Rhodoligotrophos appendicifer: one gene and its partner. The protein of the gene in region 1 interacts with the protein of each later gene in a pairwise test. Links are inferred from orthologs where the notes say so. Each region holds a gene or a part of one and is shown on either strand. Other genes may lie near its edges. The genes, in order: gyrB and gyrA.

Region 1 (3,417 bases):
AACGCTTCTTCCGGGGCGTCCGGCCGCGACCGCCGCCGCCGTTCCCGCCGCCACTGCCGCCATCACCGCCGCCATCACGTCCGTTGCGCCGGCCCCCGCGCATATTTCGAGACTCGCCGTCGAGGCCGCGACGCCTGTCATCCCCGCCGAACAGCTGGGGCTCGCGGTGATCGCGCTCTGTGCGGCCCGCTTGGGACCGTGATCGGAAAACGCCCATGAACGCCGTTCGAACCCCTGCCTCGGTGTGTCAGCCGATCCTGAGTCTGACCCTATCCGGAATAGGCTTAATCCCGGGCTAATGCCCACCCGCGGGTCGAAAATGCTATTCAATGGTGTCGTATTAATGGCTGTCAGTCAGCCGTCTTTCCCCACCTGCGAGCCACGGATCAACTTTCCTTGTATCGAGAGTCATGCGTCAGACGTCGAGATTCGCGACCTGCAGCGCGTTGTCCCGGATGAAGTCGCGCCGCGGTTCGACCAGGTCGCCCATCAGCTTCGCGAACAGATCGTCTGCCTCGTCCAGCTCGCGGATATGCACCTTCAGCAGGGTCCGCTCGTTGGTGTCCAGCGTCGTCTCCCACAGCTGCTGCGGGTTCATCTCACCCAGCCCTTTGTAGCGTTGCATGGAGATGCCCTTGCGGCCGCCGGCGAACACGGCGTCCAGCAACTGCATCGGACCGCGCACCTGCGTTTCCTCGCCCTTGCGCACCAGCCTCGCCGCCTTCCCATAGACCTCCTGGAGATGTGTCGACTTCCTCGCGAGTCGCAGCGCGTCTGAAGAGGAGATCAGCTTGCCGTCGATCGTATGCACCTCCCGCACACCGCGGATCTCGCGCGAGAACTCCAGTCCGCCATCGGGCATGGGCTCCCCCACCCAGTTCCGCTCGGTCTCTTCCGAGAACATTCCAAGCCGGCGCGCCACGTAATCGGCGGCATCTCGGGCCAGCACGGCATCGTTCATCGTCTCGGGATCGAGCGCACCCGCAATCGCCGTCTGCTCCACCACGAACCGCGGATAGCGCGTGTGCAAACTGTCGAGGATGGAGCGAACCTCCAGGGCTTCGGTGACGATCTGCTTCAGATCCTCCCCGCCGCGCTCGTCGCCATTGGCGAGGATCAGCACCGCGTCGTTGATCCCTCCGTCGATGAGATAGCGCTCCAGCGCCTTCTCGTCCTTCAGATACTGCTCCGAGCTCCCGCGCTTCACCTTGAACAGCGGCGGCTGAGCGATATAGAGATGCCCGCGCTCGATCAGCTCCGGCATCTGCCGGTAGAAGAACGTCAGCAGCAATGTACGGATATGGGCGCCGTCCACGTCGGCGTCCGTCATGATGATGATCTTGTGGTAGCGCAGCTTGTCGACCGAGAAATCGTCGCGACCGATCCCTGTTCCCAGAGCGGTGATCAGCGTGCCGATCTGCTCCGACGACAGCATCTTGTCGAACCGCGCCCGCTCCACATTGAGGATCTTGCCGCGCAATGGCAACACCGCTTGGTTTTCGCGATTGCGCCCCTGCTTGGCGGAGCCACCGGCGGAGTCACCCTCGACGATGAAGAGCTCTGATTTCGCCGGATCTCGTTCCTGGCAGTCCGCCAGCTTGCCGGGCAGGTTGGAAATGTCCATCACGCCTTTGCGCCGGGTCAACTCGCGTGCCTTTCGGGCCGCCTCCCGCGCCGCCGCCGCTTCCACGACTTTGCCTACGATCTGCTTGGCCTCGGCCGGATGCTCTTCGAACCATGTGCCGAGCTGCTCGCTGATCACCCCTTCGACCACCGGCCGGACCTCCGAGGACACCAGCTTGTCCTTGGTCTGCGAGGAGAACTTTGGATCCGGCACCTTTACCGACAGCACGCAGGTCAGGCCTTCCCGGGCATCGTCTCCCGTGATGGCGACCTTCTCGCGCTTGGCGATGCCCGACGACGCCGCGTAACCGTTGATCACCCGTGTCAGCGCCCCACGGAAGCCTGCAAGATGGGTCCCCCCGTCCCGCTGCGGGATGTTGTTGGTGAAGCACAGGGTGTTTTCGTGATAGCTGTCGTTCCACCACAGGGCGCACTCGACCACCACATTGTCTTTTTCCGAATGGACCAGGAGAGGCTCCGCGAGCAGCGGTTGTTTGGCGCGGTCCAGGTAGCGTACGAAGGCCCGGAGACCCCCGTCATAATTCATGTCCTGCACCTTCGGCTCGACGCCGCGCCGGTCGGTCAGGGTGATCCGCACCCCTGAATTCAGGAAGGCGAGTTCGCGGAGCCGGTGCTCCAGTGTCCCATAGTCGAAATTGACCATGGTGAACGTGTCCGTGCTGGGCAGAAACGCCACCTGGGTCCCGGTCCGGTCCGAGGGTCCAACCACCGCCAGCGGGCTTTGCGCCACGCCATGGGCGAAAGTCATCGAATGTTCGAAGCCGCCGCGCCAGATCGTCAGCTTCAGCCACTGCGACAGCGCGTTCACCACAGAGACGCCCACTCCGTGCAGGCCACCTGACACCTTGTAGGAATTCTGGTCGAATTTCCCCCCGGCATGCAGCTGGGTCATGATCACCTCGGCGGCCGAGATACCCTCCTCGGAGTGGATGGCCGTCGGGATCCCACGCCCATTGTCCGAGACGGTCACCGATCCCTCGGGGTTCAGCGTCACCGCCACATGGTCGCAATACCCTGCCAGCGCCTCGTCGATGGCGTTGTCGACGACCTCATAGACCATGTGATGCAGGCCCGAGCCGTCGTCCGTGTCGCCGATATACATGCCCGGCCGCTTTCGGACCGCATCGAGCCCACGGAGAACCTTGATGGATTCTGCGCCGTAATCGTCAGCCGAGCCATTGGATGCGTTCGTCATGTCAATTCACCAATCCTGAACAATTAATCGACCAGCTCGAGCAGCGCACCTTCGCGAACTTCGAAGAACTGCGCCGACCCACGCAGCGGCTCGAAAAGCGCTGCGTCGGTTCCGGTCATCCACGCTTGGACCCCAAGCGTGGTAAGGCAATCGAACAAACCCTGCCGACGGGCTTCATCGAGATGCGCCGCGACTTCGTCCAGCAGCAGGATCGGCGCATAGCCGCCGAACCCGGCCGCGATGATCCGCGCATGCGCGAGGACGATACCGATCAACAGCGCCTTCTGTTCTCCCGTCGAGCAGAGCCGGGCATCGACATCCTTGGGACCATGCCGCACCATCAGATCGCTCCGATGAGGTCCGTTCAGCGTCCGCCCTGCCCCCGCATCCACTCTCCGCGAATCGTTTAACAGTCTACGATATCGCTCCTCGACATTCACCGCTGGTTCCTCGGTGATCTCGCTCTCCAGGGCCCCATCGATGGCAAATCGCCCCCACGGGAACGCACCCATGCTGGCGCGCCCTGCCGGATCCTGTGCCACGGCGGTGAGTGTATCCACCAGGCTCCTCCGTGACGC
Region 2 (3,690 bases), on another replicon or contig:
GCAAGCAGAGCCTCCGGTGGCACCCAATACTGAAAACTCTTGAGCTAGGCTTCCGATGATGGAAGCCTGCGCGCTTTCCTTGCCGTAATGCGTCGGTGATCGTGTCGAAACTTCCGTGTCAATCTCGATGCAAAGAGGCCGACACATATGGGCTTCCGAGTTGCCTGCAATCACTTCATCGCAAACGGGCAGCGTGCAGAGCGGAGATAAGCCCCACCTTTAGGGCCGACGGCAAACATCAGAACGTTTAAGATCTGTCGCCGCCCCGCATTCGGTGCAAAAATTCCACTCCGCTGCAGATGCTTTCCTCAACCAGCCGTCGAGATCTCCTCAGGGTCATCGTCATCTTCATTGACATGGGCCACAGAGACCACTCTCTCTCCATCAGCTGTGTCAAAGATCGTCACCCCTTGAGTGTTTCGACCAGCAACACGAATACCGTGCACGGGACAGCGAATGAGCTGACCACCGTTGGTGACCAGCATGATCTGATCATTCTCCTCGACCGGGAAAGAGGCAACCAGTTGGCCATTACGTCTATTCACCGCCATAGCGATGATACCTTTTCCGCCTCGCCCGGTGACCCGGTACTCAAAGGAAGAAGTTCGTTTTCCATATCCATTCTGAGAAACGGTTAAAACGGTCTGCTCCGCGGCAGATAGAAGTGCATAGCGTTCCTGGCTAAGAGACACTTCTTCCGCACTTCCTTCTTCCTCGCCATTGCCTTCTTCCAGCTCTGGATCGATCTCAGTGCCAGCATTTGCTTCCTCACCGCGCATAGCGCGGCGAAGCTTCAGATAGGCCTTCGCCTCCGCCGGTGTTGCATCTATGTGCCGAAGAACAGTCATCGCAATGACCTTATCGGATCCCAACTCCTTGTCGGTTCCGAGCCGAACACCCCGAACGCCCGTGGATGTGCGACCGGCAAAGACCCGCACATCGTGAACGGGAAAACGAATGCAGCGCCCGTTGGCCGTGGTCAGTAAGATATCATCGTCAGGCGTAGCCACGGCGACCCCCACGATCGAGTCGCCTGGCTCTTCGAGCTTCATCGCAATCTTTCCGGCACGATTGATATTGATGAAGTCTGCAAGATCGTTACGGCGCACGCTGCCAGAGCGAGTGGCGAAGATCAGATTCAACCGTTCGGCCTCTTCGGCATCTTCAGGCATGAACAGAATCGTGGAAATATTCTCACCCTGTTTCAACGGCAGAAGGTTCACGAGTGCCTTGCCGCGCGCCTGCGGCGTTCCTACCGGCAGGCGCCATACCTTCATGCGGTAGACCATACCGGTCGATGAAAAAAACAAGACCGGTGTGTGCGTATGGGCCACAAACAACTGGGATACGAAATCCTCTTCCTTCATCGAGACACCGGAGCGGCCTTTGCCGCCACGCCGCTGCGCACGATAGGTCGAGAGAGGCACGCGCTTGATATACCCGCTATGGGACACGGTGATCACCATATCCTCGCGAGCAATCAGATCTTCATCTTCGACCTCGAAGCCGTCGTCGAGGATCTGAGTCCGGCGCGGCTTAGCAAACTCTGCCTTTGCTGCTTGCAACTCGTCACGTACGATTGTCTGGACACGATCGCGTGAGCGCAGGATGTCGAGATAGTCGGAGATCTTGCCGCCGAGTTCCTGCAACTCGTCACCGATCTCGTCTCGTCCGAGCGCCGTCAGCCTTTGCAGTCGCAAGTCGAGGATGGCCCTCGCCTGCTCCTCAGAGAGGCGTATTGTGCCGCCATCCGTCACGATGTGACGAGGATCGGCAATCAGCATGACGAGCGCCACCATGTCCTTCGCAGGCCAGTCACGGCTCATCAACTCGGCACGAGCGGTTGCAGGATCAGGACTTGTTCGGATTACTCGGATCACCTCATCGATATTGGCGACCGCTATCGCCAGACCGACCAAAACATGGGCTCTGTCCCGCGCTTTGTTCAGAAGGAACTTCGTCCGCTTTGTGACAACTTCCTCACGAAAGCTGACAAAGAACTGGAGCATATCCTTGAGGTTGAGAAGTTCGGGGCGCCCCCCCGAGAGAGCCACCATGTTGCAGCCGAAGCTCGTCTGCAGAGGAGAGAAACGGTAGAGCTGGTTAAGAACCACATCCGCGACCGCCTCACGGCGCAGTTCGATGACCACGCGCATGCCTTCTCGCGAGGATTCGTCGCGGATATCCGCGATGCCTTCAATTCGCTTCTCGCGAACAAGATCGGCGATCTTCTCGATCATGGAGGCCTTGTTCACCTGGTACGGAATTTCCGTCACGACCAGGGCCTCGCGCTCCTTACGAACCGTTTCCACCTCCACAAGGGCCCGCATGATTATGGAGCCCCTGCCCGTCTGGTACGCCGACCTAATTCCAGACCGGCCGAGAATGAGACCTGCGGTGGGAAAGTCCGGACCGGGCACGATTTCATTGATCTCTTCAATCGAGATCCCGGGATTGGCCAGCAAAGCTACACAGGCATCAACAAGTTCGCCCAAATTATGCGGGGGAATGTTCGTCGCCATCCCGACGGCGATGCCACCCGCTCCATTGACGAGCAAGTTAGGAAATTTCGCCGGAAGTACAGAGGGCTCATGCTCCGTATCGTCGTAGTTAGATTGAAATGCAACCGTCTCTTTGTCGAGATCATCCAGCAACAGGTGTGCAGGTTTCGCCAGCCGGACCTCTGTGTAACGCATCGCGGCTGGCATATCTCCGTCCACAGAGCCGAAGTTTCCCTGGCCGTCGATCAGCGGCAGCAGCATCGAAAAATCTTGAGCCATTCGAACCAGAGCGAAGTAGATCGCTTGGTCACCGTGAGGATGGTACTTACCAATGACATCGCCCACGATACGAGCGGACTTTCGGTATCCCTTATTCCAGTCGTAACCATTCTCGTGCATCGAAAACAGGATGCGGCGATGGACCGGCTTCAAGCCATCCCTGACATCAGGCAGCGCCCGACTCACGATTACGCTCATCGCATAATCGAGGTAGGAACGCTTCATTTCCTCGACGATGGAGATGGGGGTCACATCCGAAGGAACGGGCTCCGAACCAGATGGTCCTCGATCGTTATCGGCCAATCTTCAATGCCTCTGCATATTGAGGGAGGGGGGAGCGTCATGGCCGTTACACGGCCACGATTCGGCTAATGCCATATGTAGCAATGGCTGCAGACCGATGCAACGAAACGCGCGATAAAATTAGCCGTTTTCGGCGGTTTTCTTTCCTTTTTCTCCGCCAAATTCAAGCGCTACTCCTGATTCACATCAGCCATAAGCTTGCCAGCCCGAGGAACGCAAAGAAGCCCACCACATCGGTCACCGTGGTTACGAACACTGTAGAAGAAACGGCAGGATCTACGTCGAAATAATCGAGTGTCAGCGGGATGAGAATGCCCGCTAGAGCTGCAGCCAGCATATTGATAACCATCGCCGCGCCCAGGACTAAGCCGAGGCTGTCACTGCCAAACCAAGCATAGACAACGGCGCCGAGGATCAGAGCGAACAGAACACCATTGATCAGTCCTACCGCGCATTCGCGACCCACTACTCGCACAGCATTGAGCTTACCAAGGCTGCGCGTGGCCAGAGCCCGCACTGCGATCGTCATAGTCTGGGTGCCAGCGTTACCCCCCATCGACGCCACGATCGGCATCAATACGGCCAGAGCTACCATTTCGCTGATGGT

Evidence for each region.
Region 2: the proteins of gyrB (region 1) and gyrA interact in binary tests that used the Escherichia coli proteins (3 or more experiments, as listed by UniProt). The link is inferred for Rhodoligotrophos appendicifer from one-to-one orthologs.

What each region holds. Positions count from the first base shown.
Region 1 is NZ_VHKL01000001.1:96,082-99,498, forward strand. Bases 128-3,226 are described here. They hold gyrB (DNA topoisomerase (ATP-hydrolyzing) subunit B), read right to left. Parts: upstream 2,840-3,226; coding sequence 416-2,839; downstream 128-415. Other genes in these bases: FKM97_RS00475 (transglycosylase domain-containing protein), read right to left, coding at 128-217; recF (DNA replication/repair protein RecF), read right to left, coding at 2,863-3,226. Outside these bases: more of FKM97_RS00475, read right to left, coding at 1-127; more of recF, read right to left, coding at 3,227-3,417. UniProt on the Escherichia coli protein: DNA gyrase negatively supercoils closed circular double-stranded DNA in an ATP-dependent manner to maintain chromosomes in an underwound state.
Region 2 is NZ_VHKL01000007.1:35,121-38,810, forward strand. Bases 109-3,480 are described here. They hold gyrA (DNA gyrase subunit A), read right to left. Parts: upstream 3,084-3,480; coding sequence 309-3,083; downstream 109-308. Other genes in these bases: mgtE (magnesium transporter), read right to left, coding at 3,265-3,480. Outside these bases: more of mgtE, read right to left, coding at 3,481-3,690. UniProt on the Escherichia coli protein: A type II topoisomerase that negatively supercoils closed circular double-stranded (ds) DNA in an ATP-dependent manner to maintain chromosomes in an underwound state.